One region of the Mesorhizobium shonense genome, then DNA from elsewhere that is predicted to be linked to it. Evidence: predicted binding sites of a transcription regulator. Region 1 holds the regulator's gene; the other holds the start of a gene.
The links. Region 1 encodes LexA, which represses DNA repair genes until DNA is damaged. Its sites were predicted from a motif close to TGTTCNNNNTGTGTTCNG; they were not measured.
Positions count from the first base shown of each region.

Region 2: the regulator LexA is predicted to act here: its motif matches at 14,325-14,342, upstream of ABID26_RS15335 (ATP-dependent helicase).

Region 1 covers NZ_JBEPLM010000003.1:90,229-106,113, reverse strand. Annotated here, with positions in the region: gene ABID26_RS09875 (CTP synthase) at 1-673, opposite strand, end outside; gene ABID26_RS09870 (L,D-transpeptidase) at 869-1,993, opposite strand; gene secG (preprotein translocase subunit SecG) at 2,205-2,708, opposite strand; gene tpiA (triose-phosphate isomerase) at 2,871-3,638, opposite strand; gene ABID26_RS09855 (peptidyl-prolyl cis-trans isomerase) at 3,783-5,675, shown strand; gene trpD (anthranilate phosphoribosyltransferase) at 5,672-6,682, shown strand; gene trpC (indole-3-glycerol phosphate synthase TrpC) at 6,687-7,499, shown strand; gene moaC (cyclic pyranopterin monophosphate synthase MoaC) at 7,501-7,980, shown strand; gene ABID26_RS09835 (molybdopterin molybdotransferase MoeA) at 7,982-9,187, shown strand; gene lexA (transcriptional repressor LexA) at 9,304-10,038, shown strand; gene ABID26_RS09825 (ComEC/Rec2 family competence protein) at 10,032-12,488, opposite strand; gene gltX (glutamate--tRNA ligase) at 12,591-14,015, shown strand; gene gltA (citrate synthase) at 14,198-15,526, shown strand; gene lpxB (lipid-A-disaccharide synthase) at 15,620-15,885, opposite strand, start outside.
Region 2 covers NZ_JBEPLM010000005.1:105,573-121,457, forward strand. Annotated here, with positions in the region: gene ABID26_RS15275 (chloride channel protein) at 1-384, opposite strand, end outside; gene ABID26_RS15280 (MarR family winged helix-turn-helix transcriptional regulator) at 571-1,002, shown strand; gene ABID26_RS15285 (AsmA family protein) at 1,049-5,068, opposite strand; gene ABID26_RS15290 (Dyp-type peroxidase) at 5,279-6,247, shown strand; gene ABID26_RS15295 (FAD-binding oxidoreductase) at 6,263-7,678, opposite strand; gene ABID26_RS15300 (thioesterase family protein) at 7,845-8,330, shown strand; gene ABID26_RS15305 (hypothetical protein) at 8,476-8,691, shown strand; gene ABID26_RS15310 (Lrp/AsnC family transcriptional regulator) at 8,677-9,153, opposite strand; gene ABID26_RS15315 (EamA family transporter) at 9,242-10,156, shown strand; gene ABID26_RS15320 (dienelactone hydrolase family protein) at 10,311-11,198, opposite strand; gene ABID26_RS15325 (hypothetical protein) at 11,436-11,873, shown strand; gene ABID26_RS15330 (glucose/quinate/shikimate family membrane-bound PQQ-dependent dehydrogenase) at 11,893-14,211, opposite strand; gene ABID26_RS15335 (ATP-dependent helicase) at 14,393-15,885, shown strand, end outside.

The sequences.
Region 1 (15,885 bases):
TTCTGCGCTCTTCCTTGGGGATCGGCCGGTCGGCGCGCACCAAGAGGATGTCGGGCGCGATGCCGATGCCGCGCAATTCCTTGACCGAATGCTGCGTCGGCTTGGTCTTCAATTCGCCCGCCGTCGGGATATAGGGCATCAACGTCAGATGCACATAGACCGCGTTGTTGCGCGGCAGGTCGTTGCCGAGCTGGCGGATCGCCTCCAGGAACGGCATCGCCTCGATGTCGCCGACCGTGCCGCCGATCTCGCACAGGACGAAATCGTAGTCGTCATTGCCGTCGAGGACGAAATGCTTGATCTCGTCGGTGACGTGCGGGATCACCTGCACGGTGGCGCCGAGATAGTCGCCGCGCCGCTCGCGCTCGATGATGTTCTTGTAGATGCGGCCGGTGGTGATGTTGTCCTGCTGGTTGGCCGAGCGGCCGGTGAAGCGCTCATAGTGGCCGAGATCGAGATCGGTCTCGGCGCCGTCGTCGGTCACGAACACTTCGCCATGCTGATACGGCGACATCGTTCCAGGGTCGACGTTGAGGTAGGGATCGAGCTTTTTGATCCGCGCGCGATAGCCTCGCGCCTGCAGAAGAGCCCCAAGAGCTGCTGCGGCGATGCCTTTTCCGAGTGAGGAAACCACGCCGCCTGTGATGAATACATATCGCGCCATGGGAGTCATCGCTTAACGCGGCCTGATTGATTCCGCCAGAGAAAAAACCGCCGCGAAGGCTTTTTCCCAAGATGGCGCCGGTGCCCGTGACAGGCGATTTGCTTATGTCAAAACGAAAGGGCCGGCGGTGCCGGCCCTTTCGGCAGTTGTTCGAACGCGTCAGATGATGACGACTGGGTCGTTATATAGGTAACGACCTTGTCGTCAGATAATAACAACCTTGGTGCCGATCTTGACGCGGCTGTAAAGATCCATGACGTGCTCGTTGATCATGCGGAAGCAGCCGTTGGAGGCGCTGGTTCCGATCGATTGCGGCGCAATGGTGCCGTGGATGCGCAGATGCGTGTCCTTCTTGCCGTCATAGAGATAGATGGCGCGCGCGCCGAGCGGATTCTCGCCGCCGCCGGGCATGCCGTCCTTGTATTGGCCATAGTGCTTCGGCTCGCGCTTCTGCATGTCGAGCGTCGGGATCCAGCGCGGCCACTCCTGCTTGTCGCCGACCGCCACGGTGCCCTTGAACTGCAGGCCTTCGCGGCCGACCGCTATGGCATAGCGGCGTGCGGTGGAAAACGATTCGACGAGGTAGAGGCGGCGCGCGCTGGTGTCGATGACGATCGTGCCCGGCTCATAGCCGGTGAACGTAACGTCCTGCGGCACAAACTCCGGCTTCACCTTGAACGGCCTCTTGGCATCCTTCCTGGCGAGCGCCGAATCGAGCGCGCGGGTCTCGGGAAGATAGCTGATCGAGGATACCGACTGGCCGCCGAACAGGCCGGCGAACAGCCCGCCACCGCTGGTCTGCTTTTGTCCCGGCTGCTCGCTGCGCAGCTCGCCGTTGTTGCCGGTGGCCGCGATGTTCATGGCTTCATCCGAGATTGGTTCGTCGGTCTGGATCGGCGCAATCGGCGCAAGGGGCTCGAGCGGCGCGATGATCTTGACGGTCTTCTTCACCGGCCTGGCGTCGGCCACTTCCGACGATGCTGCCGCCCCCTTCTTGGCCAGCCATTCCTGGCGAGCCGCGTCGGCCTTGGCCTTGGCCGCCTCGCGCATCGCCAGCTTGCGGGCTTCGAGCGCCTTTTCCTTGGCCGCTTCCTTGTCGGCCACGATCTTGGCCTCGAGCTTCTTGATCTGCGCGAGATCGTCCGAAGTCGGGTTTTTCTTCTTCTTGAGAAGCTTCAGCTGCGATGCGTCGCTCTTGGCAACGACGGGAATTGCGTCGGTCTTCTCGACCGACGGCGAAGCGGCCAGGTTTGCCGGCGAGGCAAAGGCCGCGGACCCCATGCCGAATACGGCACAGAATCCCAAAAGGATGAAGCTGCGAAGCTGCATGGCGAAGATCCGATTTTCTATGCTAGTTGCCCACGGCGTCGCCCGGCGCCCCCCAAGGACGCCGAAAGTGCCGCGCGCAATCTATAATCGATTAGCCGTAGGCCGCTCAAGCTGAGCGACAGGCTACGCCCGGTTGAATCTTCGTGATCAAGCAGCATTTGCCGCGACTGTGTTCAAAGAACAACAGATCGCGGCGGCAATGCTTGCCCGGCTACTGGTTCGGAACCTGCGGGGTGACCGGCAAGGTGATGCCATTCGCGGCCGGCGGCGTGGTCGGATTCGCGGGCGACGGCGTGGCGGGAGCGGTGGCCGGAGCCGTGGTCGCGCCGCCACTGGACAGCGGAGTGGTCGTTGTCGTGCCACCCGACGGAACCGCGGGCGTGGTGCCGCCGGCCGGCGCTGCGGGCTGCGAGCCACCCACCGGACCGTTGGCGCCGGGCAACTGGTTGAGCACGCCGCCGGCAGGCGCGCGGTCGAGGATGTCGATCGGCTTCTCGCCGTAGCGGGCGAGGATGGAGAGCGCAAGCGAGGTCACGAAGAACGCCGCGGCCAGGATCGCGGTCGCGCGGGTGAGCGCATTGGCGGCGCCCCGCGCCGTCATGAAACCGGACCCGCCGCCGATGCCGAGACCGCCGCCTTCGGAGCGCTGCAGCAGCACCACGCCGACAAGGGCGAGCACGACCATGAGGTGAACGACGATCAGTACGGTTTCCATAATTTATCCTGGCGAGGCCTTGCGCGGCCGCGCATACGACCGGTGATTTGGAGGCGGCTCCTTACAATGCTTTGATGGCATTTCCAAGCCTGCGGCCGGAATATGGGAAGCAAGACGGCCTTTGCAACGGCCCGGCCGCCTCCCTGCCACCTCGGGCCGCGGCTATGAAACGTTCATATAGGCTTCCGCGATGGCGAGGAAGTCGGCCGCCTTCAGGCTTGCGCCGCCGACCAGCGCGCCATCGACATTCTCGACGCCAAGCAGTTCCACCGCATTGGAAGGCTTGACCGAACCGCCATAGAGAATGCGCATCTTGGCCGCGGCATCGCCGAGCAGCGCGGTGAGCTTGCCGCGGATATGCGCATGCGCCTCGGCGACGTCGGCTGCGGTCGGCGTCAGGCCGGTGCCGATCGCCCAGACCGGCTCATAGGCAATGATGGTGTTGGCGGCGGTGGCGCTCGGCGGCACGGACCCGTCGAGCTGACGCGACAGGATATCGAGCGTCGCGCCTGCCTCGCGCTCGGCGCGCGTTTCGCCGATGCAGATGATGGCCACCAGCCCTGCCCGCCATGCGGCCGACGCCTTGGCATGGACAATAGCGTCGTCCTCCCCGCCCTGCTCGCGGCGTTCGGAATGGCCGACGATGACGTGGCTGGCTCCGGCATCCTTCAGCATCTCGGCCGAAATGCAGCCGGTATAGGCGCCGCTTTCCTTGGGGTGGCAATCCTCGCCGCCGGCGCGGACGGGCGTGCGCGAAAGGATCTCGGCAGCCTGGTGAAGCAAGGTCGCCGGCACACAGACCAGCGCTTCCGTCTCCGCATCGAGGCCGCTCATGAAACCGTTGCCGATCATCCTCAACTCGTTGAGCGAGGCGCTGGTGCCGTTCATTTTCCAGTTGCCGGCGACGAGCGGACGGATTCCAGGGGTCATGGGGTCAGGTTCTCCAGGCGACATAAGGCAGCGCCCTCACTACCAAAATCAGGCCACAAAGCAATCGACAGTGGCCCGGAAGGACGCTATTGCGCTTGTTTCAGACTCGGCGCATGCGAAAATGCGCAAAAATCGGAAGTAGGCATGCTTGGTTTATTGAGAAGCGCGGCGGGCACCTGGGTCGCGAAGGCGTTGCTGTCCCTCCTGGTGGTGAGCTTTGCCGTCTGGGGCATTTCCGGGCGCCTGTCAGGAACGTTGGGCGGTCATCATTCGGTGATCACGGCCGGCGGCACGACGGTTTCGATCAACGAATACCGCTTCGCCTACGATCGCCAGATCAACCTTTTGTCACAGCAATATGGCCAGCGCATCACGCAGGAGCAGGCCAAGCTGCTCGGCCTCGACAACCAGGTTCTGGCGCAGCTCGTTTCGGGCGCCGTGCTCGACGAGCAGGCCCGCAAGCTCGGGCTTGGCTTTTCCAAGGACAGCTTGGCCGAATTGACACACCAAGAACCAGCTTTCAGGGGCCCAAGCGGCCAGTTCGATCTCCGGGTGTTTGAGGCCAGGCTTCGCGAGCTCGGTATACGACCTGAAGACTATCTCAGGAATCGTTCTCAGGTGGCCAAGCGCCAGCAGATTGTCGAGGCGATTTCCGACGGCCTCAAGGCGCCGCAGACCTTCCTGAAGGCGGTCGCGCTCTATCGCGGCGAGGACCGCACGATCGACTATCTCGTCCTGCCGAAGACATTGGTGCAGCCGATCGAAGCGCCGTCCGACAGCGCGCTGAAAACCTATTTCGAAGCCAACAAGAAGAACTACGCCGCACCGGAATACCGCAAATTCTCCTATATCCGGTTGGAGCCGCAGGACATCATGGACCCGACGGCGGTGACCGACAGCCAAGTCGCCGACGACTACAACAAGAACAAGGCGCGCTACACCACGCCTGAAATGCGCACCATCGAACAGCTGGTGTTCAAGACGCCGGATGCGGCCAAGGCGGCATATGATTCCCTGAAAACCGGCGCCACCTTCGACAAGATCGTCACCGCCGAAGGCAAGACCCAGGCCGATACGCTGCTCGGCACGCTGGCCAAGGACAAGATCGCCGACAAGGCGGTGGCCGACGCGGCCTTCTCGCTCAATGTCAACGAGGTCAGCCCGGTGGTCCAGGGCGCCTTCGGCCCGGTGCTGCTGCGCGTCACCGAGATCAAGCCGCAAGTGGTGAAGGCGCTTTCGGAAGTGTCGGATCAGATCCGCAAGGACCTGGCGCTCGGCGAGGCTAGCCGCATCCTGCTCGACGTGCATGACAGCTATGAAGACACCCGCGCTTCGGGCGCCTCGCTTGCTCAGGCCGCCGAAAAGCTGAAGCTCAAGGTCGTCACCATCGACGCCATCGACCGCACCGGCCAGCGGCCGGACGGCACGATCGTCAACGACCTGCCGCAATCGGCCGATCTCATCAAGGCGGTCTTCGAGGCCGAGCCGAACCAGGAAAACGAAGGCCTGACCACCGCCGACAACGGCTTCGTCTTCTATGAAGTCCAGTCGATCACGCCGGCGCGCGACCGCACGCTGGACGAGGTTCGCCAGAAGGTGGCGGCCGACTGGACGGCCGCCGAGACCGACAAGCAGCTCGACGCGAAGGCTGAGGAGCTGGAAAAGCGCCTGAAGGCCGGCACGACGCTCGACGTGATCGCGGGCGAGCTGAAGCTCGAGAAGCAGACCAAGCGCGGCTTGAAGCGGGAAGCCGACGATGCCGACTTCGGCAAGGAAGGCGCCGCGGCCATGTTCGGCGTCGGCGAAGGCGGCACGGGCCTGATCCCCTCGCCCACCGGCGATGGCCAGATCCTGTTCAAGGTCGCCGAAGTCTTCGAGCCGGCCGGCGCCGATGGCAGCTCGGTTCCCGACGATGCGCAGAAATCCTTCAGCGCCGGCATGTCCGACGACCTGCTCGACCAGCTGGTGGCGCAACTGCAGTCGCAATACGACGTTCGCATCGATCCGTCCGCCGTTTCCCAGGCACAGACCCGATGAGCGCTCTCAAGACACACATAGCCAAGGTCGCCACCGGCAGTGCGCTCTCCTTCGAGGAAGCGCGCGAGGCTTTCGACATCATCATGTCGGGCGACGCGACGCCGGGCCAGATCGGCGGCTTCCTGATGGCGCTGCGCGTTCGCGGCGAGGCGGTGAGCGAAATCTCCGGCGCGGTCGCCACGATGCGCGCCAAGATGCTGCACGTCGAAGCCCCGCTCGGCGCCATCGACATCGTCGGCACCGGCGGCGACAACTCGCACTCGGTCAATATCTCGACCGCCTCGGCCTTCGTCATTGCGGCGGCCGGCGTTCCGGTCGCCAAGCACGGCAATCGCGGCCTTTCCTCGCTGACCGGTTCCGCCGACGTGCTGATGGCGCTCGGCGTCAAGATCGACATTCCGCCGGAAACGATCAGCCGCTGCATCCACGAGGCGGGCGTCGGTTTCATGTTCGCGCCGGCGCATCACCCTGCCATGAAGCATGTGGGCCCGATCCGGGGCGAGCTCGGCACGCGCACCATCTTCAACCTGCTCGGACCGCTGTCCAACCCGGCCGGCGTCAGCCGCCAGATGGTCGGCGTCTTCCTGCCGGAATGGATCACGCCGGTGGCCGAGACGCTGAAGGCGCTTGGCGCCGATCACGCCTGGGTCGTGCATGGCGACGGCTACGACGAGATCACCACCACCGGCGAGACTCAAGTTGCCGAGCTCGCCGGCGGAGAAATCCGCAACTTCACGCTCACTCCGGAAGCGGTGGGACTGAAGCGGCACAGCAAGGAAGAGCTACGCGGCGGCGATGCGGCCTATAACGCCACGGCATTACGCGATATGCTGGGCGGTGCTGCCGGCGCCTATCGCGACACGGTGCTGATGAATGCCGGCGCCGGGCTGGTGGTAGCGGGCAAGGCGACGACGCTCGCCGACGGCATTGAAGCCGCCGCGCAAGCCATCGACAGCGGCCGGGCGCTCGCGGTGCTCGACAAGCTCATCGAAATCTCGAACGGTTAGAACTTTGTCCGATATCCTGCGCAAGATCGAAGCTTATAAGCGCCAAGAGATCGCCGCGGCGAAGCTCAGCGTGCCGCTTGCCGAGATCAAGGCGAAGGCCAAGGATGCCGAGCCACCGCGCGGCTTCCTCGCGGCGCTCGAGGCCAAACGGAAGGCCGGCGGCTTCGCGCTGATAGCCGAGATCAAGAAGGCGAGCCCGTCCAAGGGCCTGATCCGCGCCGACTTCGACCCGCCGGCGCTCGCCAGGGCCTATCAGCAGGGCGGAGCGGCCTGCCTTTCGGTGCTGACCGACGCTCCGTCCTTCCAGGGCGCGCCCGCTTTCCTGACCGCCGCACGCGCCGCCGTCAGCCTGCCCGCACTGCGCAAGGATTTCCTGTTCGATCCGTACCAGGTTTACGAGGCACGGGCCTGGGGCGCGGACGCGATCCTCATCATCATGGCAAGCGTCGACGATGCGCTGGCTAGCGAGCTCGAAGCGACGGCCTTCGATCTCGGCATGGACGCGCTAGTCGAAGTGCATGACGAGAAGGAGATGGAGCGCGCGCTTTGCCTCTCGTCGCGGCTGATCGGCATCAACAACCGCGATTTGCGAACCTTCGAGACCAGCCTCGACGTTTCCGAGCGGATCGCCGCCATGGTGCCGGCGGACCGGCTGCTGGTCAGCGAAAGCGGCATCTTCACCCATCAGGATTGCCGTCGGCTGGAAAAGAGCAGGATCGGCACCTTCCTCGTCGGCGAGAGCCTGATGCGGCAGGCCGATGTGGCGGCCGCGACCTCGCTTCTGCTGACTGGCAAGGCGCCGGCCGAGGCCGTTTGAGATGGCAGCCCTCACCCATCTTGGCGCCAAGGGCGAAGCCAACATGGTCGATGTCGGCGACAAGGCCGAGACGACGCGCACCGCAATCGCCGAAGGTTTTGTCACCATGCAGCCGCAAACGCTGGAGATGATCCTGGCCGGCGACGCCAAGAAGGGTGACGTGCTGGGCACCGCGCGCATCGCCGGCATCATGGCGGCCAAGAAGACGCATGAACTCGTTCCGCTCTGCCACCCGTTGCTTCTGACCAAGGTTGCGGTCGATATCGAGCCCGACCGCGCGCTGCCCGGCCTGAAGGTGACCGCGCTTGCCCGCGTCACCGGCAAGACGGGCGTGGAGATGGAGGCGCTGACCGCGGCGTCGGTCGCGTGCCTCACCATCTACGACATGGCCAAGGCGGCGGACCGCGCCATGGTGATTTCCGGCATCAGGCTGGTCGAGAAGACCGGCGGCAAGTCGGGCGATTACAAGGCAGAATCCTAAGATGGCACTGCTTCCGGTCGCCGAGGCGCTCGAGCGCTTGCTGGCCGGCGCGACTGCGCTGCCGGGCGAAAGCATACCGTTGGCCGACGCGGCGGATAGGGCTCTGACCGAACCGGTGGTGGCGCTGCGCACTCAGCCGCCCTTCAATGCTTCGGCCATGGACGGCTATGCCGCACGCTTTGCGGATGTGGGCTCGGTGCCGGCGCGGCTCTCCGTGATCGGCATGGCGCCGGCCGGGCGCGGCTTTACCGGCATCGTCGGCAAGGGCGAGGCCGTGCGCCTCTTCACCGGCGCGCCGCTCCCCGAAGGCGCCGACACGATCGTCATCCAGGAAAATGTCCGCGACCTCGGCGGCGGCCAGATCGAGGTGACCGAGCCGACGTCCGCAGGACGCAACATCCGGCGAGCCGGTCTCGACTTCCTGAAAGGCGACGTGCTGCTCGAAAAAGGCCGCCTGCTCGATCCAGCGGCGCTTTCGTTGGCGGCGTCGGCCAACCATCCAAGCCTCACCGTGGTGCGCCGACCGCTGGTTGCCATCATCGCCACCGGCGACGAATTGCTGCCGCCGGGCAGCGAGCTCGGCCCCGACCAGATCATCTCGTCCAATGCCTATGGCGTCGTTGCGGCCGCGCAGTCGGTTGGCGCGCGCGCTCTCGATCTCGGCATCGCTGCCGACCGCCATGACGCGATTGCGGCTCTGGTCGGAAAGGCCGTCGAGGCGGGCGCCGATGTCATCGTCACCCTCGGTGGCGCGTCGGTCGGCGATCATGACCTGATCCACGACGTGCTGACCGGCCAAGGCATGCAGCTCGATTTCTGGAAGATCGCCATGCGCCCCGGCAAACCGTTGATGTTCGGCCGGCTTGGCAACATCCGCTGCATCGGCCTGCCCGGCAATCCGGTGGCAAGCCTTGTCTGCTCGCAATTGTTCCTGAAGCCGCTTCTGGCGCGTCTCGGCGGCCGTAGCTACCGGCAGGACATCCGCACTGCGCGGCTGGCTGCCGCAATGCACGCCAACGATCTCAGGCAGGACTATGTGCGGGCCGTCGTGCGCGAGGACGCCGGACAGTTGGTCGCGACGCCGTTCGGCATCCAGGATTCCTCTATGCTCAAGATGCTGGCCGACGCCAACGGCCTGATCGTGCGCCAGCCCCTCGCCCCGGCGGCCGAGGTCGGCGACGAATGCAGCGTTCTGATGTTACGCTGAACAAAACGTCAACACATTCACTAAACTTTAAACGGTTGCGGAACACAACTGGAACAGATAGTGTTTGTTCTGGGTTTGTTTTTCTGATTCTGGTTTCAGGACCCGTTGGGGCTGCCATGCTGACGCGCAAACAACATGAACTTCTGATGTTCATCCACGAACGGCTCAAGGAAAGCGGCATTCCGCCGTCTTTCGACGAGATGAAGGAGGCGCTCGACCTAGCCTCGAAGTCGGGCATCCATCGGCTGATCACGGCGTTGGAAGAGCGCGGCTTCATTCGCCGGCTGCCGAACAGGGCGCGCGCACTGGAAGTGCTGCGCCTGCCCGATTCGATCGCGCCCGGCCTCAATGCGGCGAGGAAGTTTTCTCCGAGCGTCATCCAGGGCGGCCAAGGCAATCTCGGCCGGCAGATCAAGCCTGCGGCGCCCTCGCGCGCGCCAACGCCCAGCAATGACGACGATGCCGTTTCGGCCGTGTCCATTCCGGTGATGGGCCGCATCGCCGCCGGCGTGCCGATCGACGCCATCCAGCACCAGACGCATTCGATCACAGTGCCGCCGGATATGATCGCGGGCGGCGAGCATTACGCGCTGGAGGTCAAGGGCGACTCGATGATCGAGGCCGGCATCTTCGACGGTGACACGGTCATCATCCGCAACGCCAACACCGCGAGCCCGGGCGAGATCGTGGTGGCGCTGGTCGACGACGAGGAAGCGACGCTGAAGCGCTTCCGCCGCAAGGGCGCCTCGATCGCGCTCGAGGCCGCCAACCCGGCCTATGAGACCCGCATCTTCGGACCCGATCGCGTCAAGGTTCAGGGCAAGCTGGTCGGGCTGATCCGCCGCTACTGAGCTGGTTGCGGCTTGGCCTCTGGCTTCTCGGGCCGCTTGTAAGGCGGCAGGCCCCTCGCCTCGCGCGAATAGCTTCGCTGCTCATGCCAGGGGCGATAGGGCTTTTCGACTGCATATTGAATGGCTGGTCGCGCCGTTGCCGATTGCGGGTCGAAGAAGACGGCAGCACTGCCGTCACGCGCGAGCTGGCGCTTGGTGACGACGAGAACCCGTGGATCGCGGCAAGGATTATAGGCCGTGGCGTCGTTTATGACGATGAGGTCGGCAAAGCTACAGGCCGGCCTGGCACTGTTGCGGTTTTCCGCCAACGCGACGATCGCACCGGAAGGATGCCGGCCGATGCAGAGATCACCGGTACAATAGAACGGCGAACCTGGCGGCAGGTCGACGGGATCGGCTATGTCGAGCGCGTCTTTGGCGAACGTCTCCGGCGGCACGATCGCTTCGGCCTTCAGCGCCCGTTTCCAGTTGTCGGTGGTGAATTCGTTGGAGCGGGCACGGTTGATGGCGAGTTCGCCGCCGCCGATCGGCATGGCCACCAGATGCGCGTCCTCGGAGATCAAAAGGTCCGGCGTGCGCACCTGCGGGATCGTCAACAGGCTGGCCAGAGCGAAAGGAACGGCCGCCAGCCTGAGCCAGGTGGTCGCCATAGTCGCGATGACGAGCGCGATCGTTGCCAGCAGCACCGACTGGATCGAGATCAGCCCTACGGCATCGACTGGCGACCATTGCGAAATCCACGCCGAGATCGCGATCATCGCCGTCAGGCCCTTGCCCATCAAATAGAGGAACGGACCATCGATGCCGAATGGCATCGCCAACGCGCTTAGGACGGCAAACGGCATGACGATTAACGAAACGATCGGCATGATCGCCAGATTGGCCAATAGGCTGAGCGGCGAGACGCGCTGGAAATGCCAGATGGCAAACAGCGCCGTAGCGCTTCCGGCAATGATCGACGTCATGGCGGCGCCACCCGCTCCGACCGCCAGCTTTCGCGACAGGAACCGCAGGAACGAGCGCTTTGCTGGCGGCGCCCTCTCCTTGCTGGCGCGGTAGTCGGCCCAGCCGGCATAGGCGCCGACAAGGGCGGCGGTTGCGGCGAACGACATCTGGAAGCTTGGGCCGACCACTTCATGTGGCGACACAAGGATGACGGCGACGGCCGAGATCGCCAGGTTGCGCATCGTCAGCGCCGCGCGGTCGAACAGCACGGCAACCAGCATGACGGCAAGCATGATGAAGCTTCGCTCGGCGGCGACCACCACGCCGGAGATGACGAGATAGGCGGCGATCGAGACAAGCGCGATGGCCGCTGCATATTTCTTCACCGGGCGCCGCGAAGAGAAATCCGGAAACAACGCGAAGGCGCCGCGCAGCAGAAGCATGATCGTGCCGGCGACCAGCGCCATGTGCAGGCCCGAGATCGAGATGATGTGGTAGATTCCGGTCCGCCGCATCGCCTCGTTGATGTCTTCGGGGATGCCGGCGCGAATGCCGACGATCAGCGCCGCGGCAATCTCGCCTTCGGGTCCGCCGACGGTGCTTCTGATGTGACCGGCAATCGCCTCGCGCGCGTTCTCGATCGCCGAGGTGATGCTCGCCCCAGCGGCCGGATCGGTTGTCGAAATGACTTTCGGGTCACCGAGGAAAAAGCCGCTGCCGCCGATGCCGGAAAAATAGCTATCGAAGGAAAAGTCATAACTTTCGGGGCGGACCGGTCCGGTCGGCGGCAAGAGCCGGGCATAGCCTGTCACCAGCGACCCTGCCTTCATCTCGGGCGGAATTCTGTGCGCCGAGAGCCTGACGCGATCCGGCGCGTAGCGCAGCGTCGGATGCGCGGTCGAGATGAGGTCGATGGTCAGCCGCACACGGCCATTGGCCATTTCCTCGGCGATGACGACGCGACCCGTCAGCCGCGTCTGGATTTCGGAGCCGAGCATCGGCGTTGCGGTCCGCCATGTCTCGACTTTCGCGGCGACAAAGCCCAATGCGCAAAACAGCGCCGCCATGAAGAGAAGATGCGTCTTTGGCCAAGAGCGGGAAATGGCCGCACAGACCGCCATCAGCGCTACCGCCGCCTGCGGCCTGTAGAGATCGGGCTCCGCGTTCAGGGAAAAATAGAAGATCACGCCGGCAGCCAGGAACACCGGCACCAGCAGGAAGGCGATGCCGCGGTCGAGCTCGGTTGTAGCGGCTACAACGACGCTTTGGCGAAACGCGGAAAACGAGGCGCGGCTGAACTGCCGTCGGATCCGGTCGATGGTTGCCGACTGTGGCGGCTGCAGGGCGGCACCGCCGTCCGGCGGTAAAATCTCACCAGCCGGCCGCGGCATCGGAAGCGAAACCGGCGTCGCTTCAGCAGGCGCGGTGCCGGCAAACAGCAGGCGCTCGCTGACGCCAGCCGTCGTCCCCTCGCCCTCCACCGCGCCCCGGCCACGTCCAGCCATCGGGTCTGCCCCTTGCGCCCCAGACCTCCTATGCTACATGAACCGCGACAGCGCGAAAGTCCGCGCAACCACCTCTGTTTTCAGTGCCATTCTGAGAGTTCCATGTCCGACAAGGTCGTCACCCGTTTTGCCCCCTCGCCCACCGGCTACCTGCACATCGGCGGGGCGCGCACGGCGCTGTTCAACTGGCTCTATGCCAAGCACACGGGCGGCACGATGTTGCTGCGCATCGAGGACACCGATCGCGAGCGCTCCACCGAGGCGGCGACGGCCGCCATCCTGGATGGACTGACCTGGCTCGGCCTCTCTTGGGACGGCGAAGCAGTATCGCAGTTCGCGCGCGCGCCGCGCCACCGCGAGGTGGCCGAGGAGCTCGTGCGTCTCGGCAAGGCCTACTACAGCTACGAGACGCCGGCAGAGCTCGAGGCGATGCGCGAGGCGGCGCGAGCCAAGGGCCTGCCGCCGCGCTACAACGGCCAGTGGCGCGACCGCGACCCGTCAGAGGCGCCTCCCGGCGTCAAGGGCGCCATCCGCATCAAGGCGCCGACTGAGGGCGAGACGATCGTGCACGACCGCGTGCAGGGCGAGGTGCGCTTCCCGAACAAGGATCTCGACGACTTCATCATCCTGCGCTCGGACGGCAACCCGACTTACATGCACGCGGTCGTCGTCGACGACCACGACATGGGCGTCACCCACATCATCCGTGGCGACGACCATCTGACCAACGCGGCGCGCCAGACCGTGATCTACAACGCCATGGGCTGGGCTGTCCCGTCGATGTCGCACATCCCGCTGATCCACGGCGCCGACGGCGCCAAGCTGTCGAAGCGCCACGGCGCGCTCGGCGTCGAGGCCTACCGCGCCATGGGCTATCTGCCCGAGGCGCTGCTCAACTATCTGGCGAGGCTCGGCTGGAGCCATGGCGACGACGAGGTGATGTCGATCAAGGACATGATCTCCTGGTTCGACATCGGCGACGTCAACAAGGGTGCCGCGCGCTTCGACTTCGCTAAGCTCGAGGCGCTGAACGGCGTGCACATGCGCCAGATGGACGACAAGGCTCTCTTCGACATCTTCGTCGCCACCTTGCCCTGTCTCGAAGGCGGACCGGCGCTCGCGGCAAGGCTCGACGACAGGCGCAAGGCACAGCTGCTGGCCGCCATGCCCGGCCTCAAGGAGCGGGCAAAGACGCTGGTCGAGCTCGTTGACGGAGCCGCCTTCCTGTTCGCGGAGCGGCCCCTGCAGCTCGATGAGAAGGCCGCGGGATTGCTTGGCGCTGACGCGCGCGCCATCCTTCGTGGTGCCCATGCAGCGCTCGCGGCGGTCCCCGCCGACTGGAGCGCCGCGACCGCGGAAGCCGCTATTCGTGACTTTGCGCAGGCCGGCGGCCACAAGCTTGGCGCCGTGGCTCAACCGTTGAGAGCCGCGCTCACCGGCCGGAGCACATCGCCCGGCGTGTTCGACGTGCTGGCCGTGTTGGGGCGCGTGGAGAGCCTGGCGCGGATCGGAGATCAAATCGATTAGGAGCGAACTGGCCCAAGAAGATTGGCATTGAAAGGTGTGTTTCGCAGTGCAACATTAGGCCTTGGCCCAATCTGGCACGCACTTCCTAAAATGCGGTGGTAAGTTCGCGCATTCCGGTGATTTCGACGTGTCGTTTGCAGGAATTGCCTTGCCGGCATGAGGAAACATAAAGGAGTTTGAGAATGAGCGAAGCTGCGACAAAACTGGAACCGGGCGGCAAGGCGCATGAGTCGACCGCCAAGCTCGAACTCGCCGGCAAGACCCATGAATTCAAGGTGCGAAGCGGCTCGACGGGGCCCGACGTCATCGACATCGGCGCGCTCTACAGCACCACCGGCGCCTTCACCTACGATCCGGGCTTCACGTCGACGGCGAGCTGCGAGTCGGCGATCACCTTCATCGACGGCGATGCCGGCATCCTCTTGCATCGCGGCTATCCGATCGACCAGCTTGCCGAACATGGCGACTTCCTCGAGGTCTGCTACCTGCTGCTCTATGGCGAACTGCCGACCAAGGCGCAGAAGGACGACTTCGATTACCGCGTGACGCGCCACACCATGGTGCATGAGCAGATGTCGCGTTTCTTCACCGGCTTCCGCCGGGACGCGCATCCGATGGCCGTCATGTGCGGCGTGGTCGGCGCGCTGTCGGCCTTCTACCATGACTCGACCGACATCTCGGACCCGTACCAGCGCATGGTCGCCTCGATGCGCCTGATCGCCAAGATGCCGACGATCGCCGCGATGGCCTACAAATACCATATCGGCCAGCCCTTCATTTATCCGAAGAACGAGCTGAACTTCGCCGCCAACTTCCTGCATATGTGCTTTGCGGTGCCCTGCGAGGAGTACAAGATCAATCCGGTGCTGGCGCGCGCCATGGAGCGCATCTTCATCCTGCATGCCGACCACGAGCAGAACGCCTCGACCTCTACCGTGCGGCTTGCCGGCTCGTCGGGCGCCAACCCGTTCGCTTGCATCGCCGCCGGCATCGCCTGCCTGTGGGGCCCCGCGCATGGCGGCGCCAATGAGGCGGCCCTCAACATGCTGGGCGAGATCGGCCATGTCGACAACATCCCGGAATTCATCGCCCGCGCCAAGGACAAGAACGATCCGTTCCGGCTGATGGGCTTCGGCCACCGCGTTTACAAGAACTATGATCCGCGCGCCAAGATCATGCAGAAGACCGCGCATGAGGTGCTGGGCGAGCTCGGCATCAAGGACGATCCGCTGCTCGACATCGCGATGGAGCTGGAAAAGATCGCACTCACCGATTCCTATTTCATCGAGAAGAAGCTCTATCCGAACGTCGATTTCTATTCGGGCATCACGCTGAAGGCGCTGGGCTTCCCCACCACCATGTTCACCGTGCTGTTCGCGGTCGCCCGCACCGTCGGCTGGATCGCGCAGTGGAAGGAAATGATCGAGGATCCCCACCAGAAGATCGGCCGCCCGCGCCAGCTCTACACCGGCGCCACGGAACGCGACTACGTGCCGATTGCGAAAAGGTGAACTTGAGCGAATAGCGAAATAGCGAGTAGCGAATAGGGAAAAGCAGCAAAGCGCTGAGCAGCACCCAGGCCCCTACTCGCTATTCGCTATTCGCTACTCCCTATTCGCTCTCTTGATGCATCCAAGAACCACCCCTGCAGCGATTTCGCCCGACGGCCTTTCCGTTGCCATGCGCCTCACGATCTCGGCGAAGCCTGCCTTCTGCCAGGCGCGCATGCCGGTATCGGCAAATAGGCCTTCCAACTGGCGGGCCAGGTTCTCCGGCCGGACATACTGGTTGTAGAATTCAGGAACCAGCGTACGGTCCGAGATCAGGTTGGGCAGCAGTGCCGACCATGTGGTCACCAGATAGCGTGAAA
Region 2 (15,885 bases), on a different contig from region 1:
GATCGCCGACGACAATGGCTTCAGCACCGCCACCTTGGCGTCGAGCCGCGAGCGGCCGAGAAGGATCGCCTCGATGGCCTCAGGAATGCCGTGGCCGCGGATCTTTTCGCTGCCGAAGCGGGCCATCAGGCCGATGATCAGCGCGCCGATCACCGGCACGATCACCGCGGCAAGCCCAAGCGGCGTGTCCTCGAGCCTCAGCTCGGCCAGCGTGAACTGGCCGAAATAGGCGATGTTGGTGGCAAGCCGGATGAGCTTCAACAACACGATGCCGGCAAACAGCCCGGCAGTCGCGACCACGACCGCGATGGCCGCGATGACGAGCACCCTGGGATCGGTGGTGAAGTCGCGGAGGTGGCCGTTTCCGGCATGGGCGGATTTCATTGTGGAGCCTGGGCTTTCTGGCGGCGCAAATGCCGTCCGGTTGTCGGGCGGCTACATATCGTACTACGATATATTTCTTCAAGACCGTTTTCGACCGCTGCTCCGCGTCATTTGGTCATGGATTGCGCCAGGTCCCAAGCCTTCGTGGGAGTTGAGCTTTGGCAGGAAAGGGCCATAAGTCGTGGAATGACGCAGCCGAAGAAATCACGTCCCGCCATCAGCCAGGCCGACTACGAGCGGCTGTCGGAATTCCGCTATCTGATCCGCCGCTTTCTGGAATTCAGCCAGATCCAGGCGAACGAGGCGGGCTTGACCCCGCGCCAGCATCAGGCGCTGCTGGCGATCAAGGGTTACCCCGGCGGCGGACCGGTGGCGGTCGGCGATCTGGCGGAGCGGTTGCGCATCCGACACCACAGCGCCGTCGAACTGGTGAACCGTCTTGCCGAGGCCGGATTGGTCACAAGGGATCAGGACAAGGCCGACCACCGCCGCGTTCTACTCCAGCTCACACCTCTCGCCGACGATCGCCTGGCCGAATTGTCGGCCGCTCACCTCGACGAGCTTTCGCGGATCGAGCCTATGCTGCGGCGCCTGCTTTCGCGGCGGGAGCCGGTTTGAGCCACAGCCAAAGCGCCGAACTCGCGGTGTCTTGACCGGATGAGCCTCAGCCGCCGTCCAGCGACTTCAGGAGATTGTCGATCGTGAACGGATTGGGCTTTGGTTTCGCCGGCTCTGAAGCGGAACCGTCGTTGACGCCGGGAAGCGACCGGTCGATCTTTGGCGCCTGCTCAGCCGCCTTGCGTTGGGCTTCCAGCTTCGCCTGCTCGGCCTTCCTGCGCTCCGCCTCGGCCCGCGCTTTGACCGCCTTGTCGGCCGCCTGTTGCTCCGCCCTGGCCTTCGCTTCGGCTTCAGCCTGCGCCTGCGCCCGCGCCTCGGCCTCGGCTTGAGCTTTGGCGTCGGCCTCAGCCTTGGCCCTGGCATCCGCCTCTGCTTTCGCGCGCGCATCCGCCTCGGCCTGGGCCTTCGCGTCGGCCTCTGCTTTGGCCCTCGCCTCTTCTTCCGCCTTGGCTTCCGCTTCCGCCTTTGCCTGCGCCTCTGCCTCGGCTTTCGCCCTGGCCTCGGCTTCGGCCTTCTGCCGCGCCTCTTCCTCTTGCCGGCGCAGTTCTTCGGCCGCTCGGTCGCGCTCGGTCTGCAGCGCCGCGTAATAGCGAACCTCGCGCCGCAGCCGCTGCTTCTCGAGCAGTTCCGCCTGCATTGCCTCGACCCGCTGCTGTTCCTTCTCCAGCGCGCGCTGGGTGAGGAACTGGGCCAGCGGCTCGCTGTCGAACTGGCGTGTCGTCGCGCCGACAGGGCCGGCGAGGCTGAAGTTTACAGCAGGCGCGGAGCCGACCAGCGCCTCGTCGCCGGGACGATAGGTGACCGCCCCCTTTGCCGTGACGGTGCTTGTGTTGATGTCGGCGGTCACATCGGCCGTCAGCACCGCCGCAGGATTGTCGAGGCTGATCGGCGGCGCCCGCAGCGTGCCATTGGCAACGGTGAAGGCAATGTCGCTGTCACCCGCCGCGAAACTGCCCTCCCCAGCGATCCCAGGCGCGAAGCCGGCGGTCTTGGCGGCGTCGATGTCGCGCCCTATTGCGTCGGCCCTGGCGATGATGGCGGCAAAGGCGTCGGGATTGATGCCGGCGATATTCAAACCTTTCACCGCCGCGGTGCCGGACCCGGACAGAGCGGCGATCATCGCGTCGACCGACTTGCCGCTGGTCGACAGCGCCGCCGAAATATCGCCGCTGCCGCTGACACCCGAACCGGGCAGCAGCGCGGAAAGGTCGCTGCCCGCCAACTTCAACTGACCTGAAAACAGGCCCGTGCCTTCCGTATTCTTAAGCTCGAACAGGCCGGTCAGCGCGCCGCCATGGAGCTTGGCCTTGAGGTCCGAGACATGGATGCCTTCCCGGTCGAGCTTCAGCGACAGGGCCGCATCATGCGCGATGGCGAACGGTCCGGCGGCCAGCGCCGCCGCGTTGAGGTCGAGATCGGCGCTGAATGGCAGGGTCGACTTCTGGCTGAACGGCGCCGTCGGCCAGCCACCGCCTTTCGCGGCGAGGAAAGACTGATCGCCGAACAGCGACACAGCCAACGGATCGAGATCGAGTTCGTCGAGCGCCAGCGCGCCGGCGAGATGCGGCAGCCCATCTTTCATGTCGACGTTGACGTCACCGGACACCGCGGCCCTGTTGATCGCGCCGACGAACCCGCTCAGCACCAGCAGCCCATTGCCGAAATCGGCGTCGGCGGCAAGCGATGCCGACGTGCCGGTGCCCATGCCCGGCAACCCGACGCCTGTCGTCATGAGCCACGGTTCGATATCGGCTGCATCGAGGTTGACCTTGCCCTTGGCGGTCGCGCCTTGCTGCGTCTCGGCGACGGTCCCGTCAAAGCTCGCCCTGAAATCGTCGGCCGTCAGGTTGAAGCTGGTCGCCAGACCGCCGCCGAGCGAGCCTTTTGCCGAGAGATCGGTTGCCGCCTGTCCAAGCATGCCGAGCGGCAGCGCCGGCAGGCCGTAAAGCGCCAGCAGCGTGGCGGCGTTCTCGTTCCTGGCGTTGAAGGTGAGCGACACAGGCGCATCGAGAAGCCAGTCCGCGGTGCCCTTGCCCGAAAGAGAGGCCGAAAAGGCCGAACCGCCGGCCTTGCCCTGCGCTGAAAGCGCGAGCCCCGTGGTGCCGTCGCCGTTGTCGGCCGCACTCGTCACCAGGTCGATACGAGCGTCCTGGAACAGTTCGGGATAAGCGGCTGCACGGTCGGCCAGACCCTTCAGAACCTGATTGTCCGGATAATGCTGCGCCGCGACGTCGATGAGCGGCCTCAGATCCACGGCCACGACCGAAGCGTCGAGCTTGCCGGTCGGGCTTTCCGGAAAATCCTTGACGCGCCCCGTGGCGCTGATCGAGGCGCCCGCAAGCCCGCCGACCGAAAGCCGGTCGATCTCAAGCAGGCCCTCGCGCAGCCGCAACGCCGTATCCACCGTGTCGGCGGTCAGCCCGCCGGCGCTGACCGGGCCTGCCTTGATCTGGAAATCGAGGTCGCGGTCGGCGAAGCGGTTGGCGCCCTTGTCGCTGACGAAGATCGAGGCAAAGGCCGCCAAGCCGTCGACATCGAGCTCGCCGCCCTCCAGCCGCATCAGCACCGAGGGCCTCGCGCCGTCGGGCTGGCTGGAATCAATGCTGCCGGAAAACTTCGCCTTGCCGAGGATGAGTTCGAGATCGCTGAAGGACTGCCGGTTCTCGCTGAGATCGACCTTGGCCTTGAAGCCCGCCGCCGGCAGCCGGCGGATCGCATCGTCGACATCCTTCGACAGCCAGGCGGCGAAACCGGAGGGCTGTCCGACAGCAAGCAGCAAGGAACCCGTAAAGCCGAACCGGTCTTCGACGCTCAGCATGCCGTCGGCTTCGAGCGTCGCCCGGCCGGGCAGAGTCGCGGCAAGCGACTTCACCGACCAGCCGCCCTTGACGGGCTCCGCCGAAAGCCGCACGTCGCGCACCGTCGTGTCGCCCGCCACCACCGCCGGCAGCCTGACCTCGACCGTGCCCGGCATCGTCGGCTTCGGCATGTGCAGCAGCGTCTGTTCGAGCGCCGCAATGCGCTGGTCGAGCGTCAGCCCGGTGCCCGCGGATGCGCCCACGGCCTCGTCGAACTGTACCTGCGCCCCGCTGGCTTCGATCGAGAAATGCGGCTTGAGGCCGAGATCGACCGACGCCTTGCCATCGGCAGTATAGGGATTGTCGAGCGGCCCGGTTTCGAAGCGGAATTCGTCTACGCCGAGCTTCTGGTGATCGAGCGCGAATTTGCCGTTCAGCCGGAAGCCCGGATCGGACTTGCTGGCGCTGACCTTGACCGGCTTGCCGTCGGTGCCCCGCAGTTCGGCCGGGTTCTTGTCGGCCCCATTCTTGTCGGAGGCCGAAACCTTGAACTGGCCGGAATAGACCGCAGCGCCCTTGACGATGCCGGCATTGCCGTCGGTCTCGACGACCAGCGGATAGGCATCCGGGTCTGCCTTCAGCCTGAGCCGCATCTGGCCGTCCGGCTCCAACTTGCCGGTGGAGGCCGAGACTTCCGTGCGCAGCCCGTCGAAGCGCAGCGTGCCATCCATGCGCCACGGGCCGGCGAGCGACTTGGCGGAAACGGTCGAGTTGATTTCGGAGATGAAATGGCTGCGTCCGCCGGCGGCATGGCGCAATTCGATCTGACCTTCGGTCACCGTCAGCTTCTCGATCGCGATTTGACCGGGATCGAAGGGTGTCGACGGCCGGATCGCCCAGTCGACCGTGCCGTCGCCGGCGACGTCGATGGTCGCCTTCGGATGCACCAGCCGCATGTCGAAGATCAGCAACTCGCCGCGCAGGAAAGGGGCGAGCTCGGCATCCATGGAGAAGGTCTCCATCGTCATTGCCGGCTGGCCGCCAGGACCGCCGGCGACCTCGACATTGGAGAAGGTCACCGAAGGGAATGGCAGCAACCGCGCGGTCGCATCGCCTTTCACCGTCACCTTGCGGCCGAGGATGGTGCTCGCCTCGCGCTCGAAATCGGCGCGGTAGCCGGTCCAGTCGATGAAATACGGCACCACCAGCGCCGCGCACAGCACCAGCACGAACAGCCCACCGAAGATCACGAACAGGCGTGCGAGCATTTTCTCCCCGGATTGAAAGTCAGCCGCACTCTACCCGCATCCGCGTGTCGATAAAGAGGCAATTCGCCGGTGTCGGCGCGCAATCAAGGCAGCGTCCGCTGTTGCGCGGTCGCTCGCGATCGCGATATCTTTTTGGAATGCACTCTGCCTCAAGTGGCCACGCCCGGTCGCGATCACCCGAGCCAAATAGCGAAACGTGGAGCATTCCCGATGTCAGGCAAGAACTGGGACAGGGTGCCGATCGATGCGCAGAGCGTCGATGCCCCGCTGTCGCTCGCCGCGGTTTTCCTCGTCGTCACGGTCGGCAGCGACAAGGCAGCCCTCTCGAAGGTGGCCTCGGTGCTCGGCGCACTTGACGATCTCGTCAAGAATGTCGGTTTCCGCGACCTGTCCGGCCGACTGTCGTGCATCGCCGGTATCGGCGCCGACCTCTGGGCCCGTCTCTCGCCGGACCGGCGACCGCGCGAACTGAAAGCCTTTGCGCCGGTCAAGGGACCGGTCCATTCGGCGCCGTCCACGCCGGGCGACCTTCTCTTCCACATCCGCGCCGAACGCACCGACATGTGCTTCGAGTTCGAGCGCATCCTGCTGGACAGTCTGCGCGGCAGCGTCACGGTCGTCGACGAGGTCACCGGCTTTCGCTATTTCGACGCGCGCGACCTACTCGGTTTCGTCGACGGCACCGCCAACCCGACCGGTCTCGATTTGCCCGCCTCGGCCCTTGTCGGCGACGAGGACGCCGAGTTTGCCGGCGGCAGCTATGTCGTCGTCCAGAAATATCTGCACGATCTTGGCGCCTGGGCGGAAACGCCGACGCGCCTCCAGGAAGAGATCATCGGCCGCACCAAGATCGACAACATCGAGATCGATGACGACGACAAGCCACGCAAGTCGCACAAGTCGCTGGCCACCATCGAGGACGACGCCGGCAACGAATACGACATCCTACGCGACAACATGCCTTTCGGCCGGCCGGGCCAGAAGGAGTTCGGAACCTACTTTATCGGCTACACCCGCTATCTGTGGGTGATCGAAAAAATGCTGCAGCGCATGTATGTCGGTGAGCCGCCAGGCGCCTACGACCGGCTGCTCGACTTCTCCACGCCACATACCGGCACGACCTTTTTCGCGCCCACCCGGCCCATGCTGCAGAAGCTGGCCGACGGCGCGCAGGGGTAATCCGCGGCGACTCGATCATCCAGCCGCCGGCAAGATCTTACCCGGGTTCATGATGTTCAGCGGATCGAGCGCCTGCTTGATCGTGCGCATGACGTCGACACCGTGACCGAGCTCATGGCGCAGGAAGCCGACCTTGCCCTGGCCGATGCCGTGCTCGCCGGTGCAGGTCCCGTCCATAGCGATCGCGCGCATGTTGAGCCTGGCGACGAATTTCTCCGCGAGCGCGATCTCTTCGGGGTTATCGAGGTCCATCAGCACCAGCACATGGAAATTGCCGTCGCCGGCATGGCCGACGATGGGTGCTACCAGCCCCATATCCGCGATGTCGGCTTCGGTTTCGGTGACGCATTCGGCGAGCCGTGAGATCGGCACGCAGACGTCCGTGGACAGGCCCTTGGCCCCCGGGCGCAGCGTCAGCGACGACCAATAGGCATCGTGCCGCGCCTTCCAGAGCTTTGTCCGTTCCTCGGCGACGCTGGTCCACAGGAACGGTCCGCCGCCCTGTTCCTCCGCGATCATGCCGAACATCTCGGCCTGCTCGGCGACGCCCGCGTCGCTGCCGTGGAACTCGACGAACAGGCACGGGCTTTCCGGGTAATCGAGCTTCGAATAATTCTTCATCGCCCGCATCTGCAGCGCGTTGACCAGTTCGATGCGCGCCACCGGAATGCCCATCTGGATGGTCGCGATCACCGTGTTGCAGGCGGCCTCCAGGCTGGGGAACGGGCAGACGCCGCCGGAGATCGCCTGCGGAATGCCTTGCAGGCGGAGCGTCAGCGCCGTGATGATGCCGAGCGTGCCTTCCGAGCCGACCAAGAGCCGCGTCAGGTCGTAGCCGGCCGAGCTTTTCTTCGCCCGCTTGCCGGTCGTCACCGCCTCGCCGTCCGCCATCACCGCCGTCAGCGACAGCACGTTCTCGCGCATGGTGCCGTAGCGCACGGCGTTGGTGCCGGAGGCGCGCGTTGCCGCCATGCCGCCGAGCGAGGCGTTGGCGCCGGGATCGATCGGGAAGAACAGGCCGGTGTCGCGCAGGTGCCGATTGAGGTCCTCGCGCGTCACGCCGGGCTCGACCGTGCAATCGAGATCCTGCGGGTTGACCGAAAGGATGCGGTTCATCCGCGAGGTGTCGATCGAGATGCCGCCGCCCGGCGCATTGGTGTGGCCCTCGAGCGAGGAGCCGACGCCGAAGGCGATGACCGGCACGCGATGCGCCGCGCAGGCGCGCACGATCTCCTGAACCTCCGGAGTGGTTTCGGCGAAGACGACCCCGTCCGGCGCCTGTGTCGGGATATAGGTCGTGGTGTGCGCGTGCTGGCCGCGGATCGCCTCGCCGGTCTGAAAACGCTCGCCGAAGCGCTGCTTCAGGATGCCGAGCACCGTGGCGATGCCTTCCTCGTTGCGTTCGACGGGATTGAGGTCGCTCAAAGCCATGAATTCCTCCGCGAATGGACCAGCGGCCGCTCTTGCTATGGAGCTATGGATGATGCCTAAAGCAATTCCAGGAAAAATGCGAAGCGGTTTTCCGTCCGGAATTGCACCAGAACAACGAGAACCTCACCAGCCACGCCCCTGTCCAGCGACGATCGAGGAAAACCAGATGACGATGCCCGCGCCTATCATTTCCAAGCCGATGGCGATCGAGAAGGACTGGATCGACTATAACGGCCATCTCAACATGGCCTATTACAACGTGCTGTTCGACCGCTGCTCGGACGAGGCCTTCGAATTGATGGGCATGGGGCCGAACTACGCCCAGGAACGCCGCCTCACCATCTACACGGCCGAAGTCCACGTCTGCTATGTGCAGGAGCTCCATCTCGACCACAAGGTGAAGGTCTCGTTCCAGCTGATCGACCACGACGAGAAGCGGCTGAGGGCCTATCAGGAAATCCGCCATGTCGACGGCTGGCTGGCCGCGACGTCCGAGCAGCTTGCGCTGCATGTCGATATGGCCGGGCCGAAGGTCGCACCCTTCCCGGCCGATGTGATGGCGCGGGTTGAAGCCATGCGCGCGGCCCATGCGGCGCTGCCGATGCCGGAGCGCGCCGGCCGCTCGATCGGCATCAAACGCAAGAGCGCTTGAAACCCGACGCGCCCGCGTTAACCTTACCAAGGTTTTAACGTGAACAAGCCATTCGAGCCCGTTGAACGACTCAGTGGCGCGTTCGAAAACCGCCGCACCGGGTTTACGCGCGGGCGGCAGGCGGAATGCGGCGCGAGGACAGTGCATGAAAACCGACATCAAGATCGAAGTGGAGCGGTTGGCGGCCGATCCGCGCATCACCGATTATGATTTCTGGCGATCGCTGAAGAACGTCGACAACGAGATCTTCCACATCGCCAACAACAACGAGCCTATCCCCTTCGATATGATCCGCTGGCGCGCGATCCTGAGGCAGGCGCGCATGAAGCGCGGTCACACCGAGCCCTCAGCGCTGCCTTAAACTGCCAAGCAGCGAGCGCGGCTCGACCGGCGAAGACTGGATGATGGCGGTGTTGGTCATCGCATAGGGAATGATCTTGTCGATCACCCGCTCCAGTTCGGCCACCGAGCCGACATGCGCCAGCGCGATGAAGCAATCCTCACCGGTCACCCGGTCGCATTGCGCGATTTCCGGCAGGTCGCGGATGATCCCGGCCACGACGGCGAGTTGCCCGGGCACCGGCCTGATCCGCAGCCATGCCGACAGCTTCAGGCCGAGCGCCGCCGGATCGATCCTCACCGTGTAGGCCTCGATCACGCCGTTCTCCTGCAGCTTGCGGATGCGTTCGGCCACGCTCGGCGGCGAGAGCCCGACCGCGCGCGCCAGCTCCGCCGTGCTGGTGCGGGCATCCTTTTCCAGAAGCCGCAGGATCTTCAGGTCCGCAACATCCAGATCGGCATTTTCATTTCGAAGGCGTTTCAAGAGAATCCTCTTTCTTCAGAAAGTGACCGGCCGTCAAAGCCATTAATCGCCCATATAAATCGCTAAGTTTGCCTGCGATAATGATCCCATGAATTCTGAAGTGCAAGTTCGCACGACAAACCGAGCCGCTGGCGGCACCGACGCTGCGCGCCCTGCCTTCGCCGGACTGGCCAATGCGCTGCCGCCGCATGTCTGGTTCTGCGTCAGCGCGATTTTCCACTATCTTGGGCCGGCTTTCGCAGTGCTGCTGTTCGCTCAGATCGGCGTGCTCGGCATGGCCTGGCTGCGCATCGCCACTGCGGCGCTGATCTTCGCGCCGCTCACCCGGCCATGGACCGTCTTCGCCCGGGCCGACCGTTCGGCACGGCTCCTGCTGTTGGCCTTCGGCGCCTGCCTGGCGGTGATGAACTGCGCGTTCTATCTGGCTCTCGACCGCTTGCCGATTTCGCTGGTCGCCGCGATCGAATTCGTCGGCACCATCGGCGTGGCGCTGGTCGGCCTTAGAAGCCGGCGCAATTTCGCGGCGCTGGCCATCGCCGTCGCCGGCACCTTGCTGCTGATCGATATCAAATGGTCCAGCGATCCGATCGGCCTGTTCTGGGCGTTTTTGAACGGCGCCTTGTTTGTCGGCTACATCGTGCTGGGCCACCGCATCGCCCAGACCGGCATAGGCATTGCCGGCCTCGGCACCGCCATGGCGATTGCTTTCCTCGTCGTGCTGCCGATCGGCTTCGACCAAGCGCTGCCGGCCTTCTCGGCGCCACAGCTTTTGATCGCCGCCATCGGCGTCGGCGTTTGCTCCTCGGTCATCCCCTATATCTGCGACCAGCTCGCCATGGCGCGGCTGCCGCGCGCCAGCTTCGCGCTGATGCTCTCGCTCCTGCCGCTCACCGCGACGCTGATCGGCATCATCGTGCTCAGGCAGGTTCCCAGCCTCACCGACTGCCTCGGCATCGCACTGGTTGTGGCAGGCGTTGCCATGCACAAGCCGGCGCAGGAGTGATCCGGCGCCGTCGAGGTGTGTTGAGATTCAGGTCAGGCCGAGCCGAGAATGGTGGTTTCCGAGAACCGGAGCGGAGCGTACTTCAAGTACGTGAGCACCGGAAGCGCAGGAAGCCGCCATTCGCAGGCCGGGCTCACCTGAATATCAACACACCTCAGGCCAGCTTCTCTTTCAGAAACGCGACTGTCCGCCCCCAGGCGAGATCGGCCGCCTTCTTGTTATAGCGGGCGGCCGAGGTGTCGTTGTTGAAGGCGTGGTTGACGCCGTCATAGACATAGACCGTGTATTCGACATGCGCGGCGTCGAGCGCCTTCTTGTAGGCATCGATGCCGGCGTCGATGCGTTCGTCCAGCCCAGCATAGTGCAGAAGCAATGCGGCCTTGATCTTCGGCACGTCCTCGGCTTTCGGCTGCATGCCGTAATAGGCCACGCCGGCGCTGAGGTCCGGCGCATTGACGGCGAGCGTGTTCACAGTGCCGCCGCCCCAGCAGAAGCCGACCGCGCCGACCTTGCCGTTGCCGTCTTGGTAAGCCTTGAGGTACGCGACTGTAGCTACACCGTCGGCCGCGACCTGTTTGGCGTCGAGCTTGGTGAACATGTCGCGCGCCTTGTCCTCGTCGGCGGGCGTGCCGCCGAGAGGCGACAGGAAATCAGGCGCCAGCGCGACAAAACCTTCCAGCGCCACGCGCCGCGCGACATCGCGGATATGCGGGTTGAGCCCCCTGTTCTCATGGATGACGATGACCGCTCCCGCCTTGCCGGATTGACCTGCCGGGTTGACCAGATAGGCCTTCATTTCGCCGTTGCTGCCGGGATACGTGACGTCCCCGCCTTTCACGCGCGGGTCGTCCTCGGCAACGACCGCCGCCTTGGCCGAATTCGCTGCCAGCATCGGCACGATCGCCGCGGCCGCCGCGCCCGATCCGGCGAGGCTGGTCAGTTGCTCCATGAAGCGCCGTCGGTCGAGGGTCAGATGCGTGTACTCGTCATAGGCATCGATCATCGCCTGGGTGATGATGGGTTTGCTGGCACGTTTGGTCATGGCTCTCCTCGACGTCCACACAGGGTTGACGCGCAAGATAGGGTTGAGGCTTGCACGGTCCAGTCACGGACGGATGACGATTTGGTGCGCCCGAACGCATGCGTCGCAGCACGATGAGCACCTTGGGGGCGAGCCATCACATTTTGGTCATTTCCGAAAGCCTTGATGGAGCTGTCACATAAGCAAGGAAGGCTGCCGATGCTGCTCGCCAATCCATGCGACAAAAAGGGGAATGCCATGAACGTCCAGGACATCTTGAACACCGTCTCGCAAAAGGCAGGACTCGACCAGCCAACCACCGAGAAGGTCGTCGGCACCATTTTCTCCGTGCTTGAACACGAAGCGGAAGGCACCAGCATTTCTTCGTTCTTCGATAAGATCCCCGGCGCCGATGCGCTGGCACAGAAATATGATGTGATGGCCGCCGGCGCCGCGCCCGGTTCAGGCGGCGGCTTGCTGTCGTCGCTGCAGGGCGCGCTTGGCGGCGTGCTCGGCGAAAAGGCCGGCGCGCTGATCAACGGCGTCGCGGTGCTTAAGGAGTCCGGCCTCGACATGGCGCAGATCCGTCAGGCCGGCGAGACCCTGATCAAGCAGGCCGAGGCAGCCGCCGGCCCGGATCTCACCAACCAGGTGCTCGGCCAGGTGCCCAGCCTGAGGGGCCATCTGGGCCTCTGAACGGACGGGCGCAGCTTCACTACTTCGGCAGCGTGTAGGCCATCACATAGTCGCCCGGCTTGGTGCCGACCGAGCCGTGGCCGCCGGCAACGATGACCACGAACTGGCGGCCGTCGCCGACCGTGTAGGTCATCGGTGTCGACTGCCCGCCCGCCGGCAGCCTTGCCCGCCAGAGCTGTCGGCCGGTGGTGAGATCGTAGGCGCGTAGATAGTCGTCGACCGCCGCGCCCAGGAAGGCGACGCCGCCCGCCGTGATCATCGGCCCGCCGATGCCGGGAACGCCGACCTTGAACGGCAGGGGCAGCGGCGTCATGTCGTAGACCGTGCCGTTGCGATGCTTGTAGGCGATCTGACCGGTCCTGAGATCGACGCCGGCGACATAGCCCCAGGGCGGCGCCTGGCAAGGAATGCCGAGCGGCGACAGGAACGGTTTCAGCACCACCGCGTAAGGCGCGCCCTCGTTGCGGTTGAGCCCCTGCTCGCTGCCTTTGGTGTTGTCGCCCGGCGGCGGCACGTCCGCGCGCGGAATGAGCTTCGAAATGAAGGCGAGATAGGTCGGCATGCCGAACATCACCTGCCGCACCGGGTCGACCGCGACGCCGCCCCAGTTGAAGACGCCGAAATTGCCAGGATAGATCAACGAGCCCTGCAGCGAGGGCGGCGTGTAGCGTCCCTCGTAGCGCAGTTTCCTAAGCTCGATCCGGCACAGCAGCTGATCGAACATGGTGATGCCCCACATGTCGGCGCCGGTCAGCGGCTTGGGATTGAACGACAGGTCCGAGGCCGGCTGTGTCGGCGAAGCGTGGTCACCTTCGATCGCACCGCCCGGCGCCGGCATCTCCTTCACCGGAATGATCGGCTCGCCGCTGCGCCGGTCGAGCACATAGAGGTCGCCCTGCTTGGTCGGCCCGATCAGCGCCGGCACGATCGCGCCGCTGGCCGAGGTGATGTCGACCAGCGTCGGCTGGGCCGGCACATCCATGTCCCACAAGTCGTGATGCACCAGCTGGCGAACCCAGCGCAACTGCCCGGTGTTGAGGTCGAGCGCCGTGATCGAGGACGAGAATTTCTCGACGTTGGCGCTGCGGCCCATGCCGAGCTGGTCGGGCGTCTGGTTGCCGAGTGGCAGGTAGAGCAGGCCAAGCTTCTCGTCGGCGCTCGCTGTCGACCACATGTTGGGCGAGTTGTTGGTGTAGTTTTGCCCCGCCGGCAGCGGCGTCGTCTGGTCCGGATTGCCTGAATCCCAGTTCCACAGCAAAGCGCCGGTGCCCGCGTCGTAGGCGCGGATGACGCCCGACGGCTCCTCGGTCGAATAATTGTCGTTGACCGCCCCGCCGACGATGATCTTGCCGGCGACGATCAGCGGCGCCGAGGTCGAGTAATAATAGCCGGACTTCGGATAGGGCATGTTGGCAAGCAGATTGAGCGTCCCGCCTTCGGCAAAGGACGGACACACTTGGCCGTTGGCGGCATCGAGCGCAATCAGCCGCGCATCCGACGTCGGCAGATAGATGCGCGCGGCGCAAGGCTGTCCGGTCGCGACCTTGGCGTCGGCGTAGTAGGATACGCCGCGGCAGGTCTGGTGCTGGCGATTGCTGTCGACCTTGATCTTCGGGTCGTAGCGCCATTTCTCCTTGCCGGTTGCGGCATCGACGGCGATGGCGAAATTGTGCGGCGTGCAGATGAAGAGCGAATCGCCGATCTTTAGCGGCGTCACCTGGTAGGTTGTCTCCTCGATGTCGTCGGGACCTTTCACATCGCCGGTGCGGTAGGTCCAGGCCGGCTGCAGCCTGGCGACATTGTCGGGCGTGATCTGGTCGAGCGGCGAATAGCGCTGGCCGAACGGCGTGCGGCCGTAGAAGTACCATTCGCCGGCCGACATATCGGCGCCGAGATTGGCAGTCGGCGTCACCTTGTCGGTGTCGAGCGTGCCGCCGATGTCTTCCGGGTCGACGGTCATCGAATAACCGGCCACCGCGAGCGAGGCCAGCACCGCCAGGATCAACGGGGCGCGTCCGTCCGGGCCCTTGAGCGCTCGTCTGACCCATGGCGTCAGCAGCCAAAGTGCGACAAGCACAATGATGCCGCCGCGCGGGCCGAGCTGCCACCAGTCGAAGCCGATCTCCCACACCGCCCAGCATAGCGTGCCGAGCACAAACGCCGCGTAGAGCCAGAGCCCCGTCGACCTGCGGCGGAAGATAAGAAAGGCGGTGACCAGGAAAGCGAGACCCGCGATCGCATAGTACCAGCTGCCGCCCAGCGAAACCAACCAGATGCCGCCGCCGCCAAGCGCCAGGCCGATGAGGAGGAGGACGAGGGAGGTGATGGTGACAGCCAAGACGATACTCCTTCGACTGTTGCGCGGTTGCGGCGCCTCTCAGGCAACGGCATGCCGTCCCTGCCCTGTCGGCAGCTTTCCCTCACCGGCAGCGCCTGTCAAGCGAACCGGAGCAGCGCAAAAATGGAACAAAACGTAGACACTTCTGGCCTTTCGCCGCCGAATCACTACATTCGGGGCGATGTCCGGCTTTTCGGAAGACATGCCCTTCTTTGACGAACCGAATGCGCGGCCCGCTGCCCCGTCCGGCATTGCCGCGCGCGCCATGGCGGCCCGCAGCGCGCAGAACCGCGCGGCCGACTACCTCAACGGCCTCAATCCCGAGCAGCGGCTCGCTGTCGAAACAACTGAGGGTCCGGTCCTGGTGCTGGCCGGCGCCGGCACCGGCAAGACGCGGGTCTTGACCACGCGCATCGCCCACATCCTTGCCACCGGCAGGGCCTACCCTTCGCAGATCCTCGCCGTCACCTTCACCAACAAGGCCGCGCGCGAGATGAAGCAGCGCATCGGCATCCTGATTGGCGACGAGAATGTCGAGGGCATGCCCTGGCTCGGCACCTTCCACTCCATCGGCGTCAAGCTCTTGCGCCGCCACGCCGAGCTTGCCGGGCTGAAATCCGATTTCACCATCCTCGACACCGACGACGTGGTGCGGCTGATCAAGCAGCTGATCCAGGCCGAGAACCTGGACGACAAGCGCTGGCCGGCCAAGCAGTTCGCGCAGATGATCGACAACTGGAAGAACAAGGGCCTCGGCCCCGATGAGATTCCGGAAGGCGATGCGCGCAGCTTCGGCAACGGCAAGGGCCGCCAACTCTACAAGGCCTATCAGGAACGGCTGCAGACGCTGAATACCTGCGACTTCGGCGACCTGCTCTATCACCCGATCCGCATCTTCCGCGCCTATCCGGACGTGCTGAAGGACTATCACCGCAAGTTCAAATACATCCTGGTCGATGAGTATCAGGACACCAACACCGCGCAGTACATGTGGCTGCGACTGTTGGCGCAGCGGCCGCAATCCTCCCCCCTTGAGGGGGAGGTGCCCGCGAAGCGGGCGGAGGGGGTTGCCGCAGAAGGCACCGCCCAGTCATCAAACGCCAGGGCGTCGAGCACTGCCGCGAGGACCTCACCCGACCGGGCTTCGCCCGGCCACCCTCCCCTCAAGGGGGAGGGAAACCGGCGCCCGTCCCCCGTAAATATCTGCTGCGTCGGCGACGACGACCAGTCGATCTATGGCTGGCGCGGCGCCGAGGTCGACAACATCCTGCGCTTCGACAAGGATTTTCCGGGCGCCACCATCATCCGGCTGGAGCGCAACTACCGCTCGACGGCGCATATCCTTGGCGCGGCCTCGCATCTCATCGCCCACAATGAGGGCCGCTTTGGCAAGACGCTGTTTACCGACCGCGACGACCCCGAGGACGACAAGGTGCATGTCCATGCCGCCTGGGACTCGGAGGAAGAAGCGCGCGCCGTTGGCGAGGCGATCGAGGCCTATCAGCGCCCCGACAGACAAGGAAATCGGCACAATCTGAACGACATGGCGATTCTCGTCCGCGCGTCCTTCCAGATGCGCGCCTTCGAAGACCGCTTCATCACGCTCGGCCTCAACTACCGCGTCATCGGCGGTCCGCGCTTCTACGAGCGGCTGGAAATCCGCGACGCGCTCGC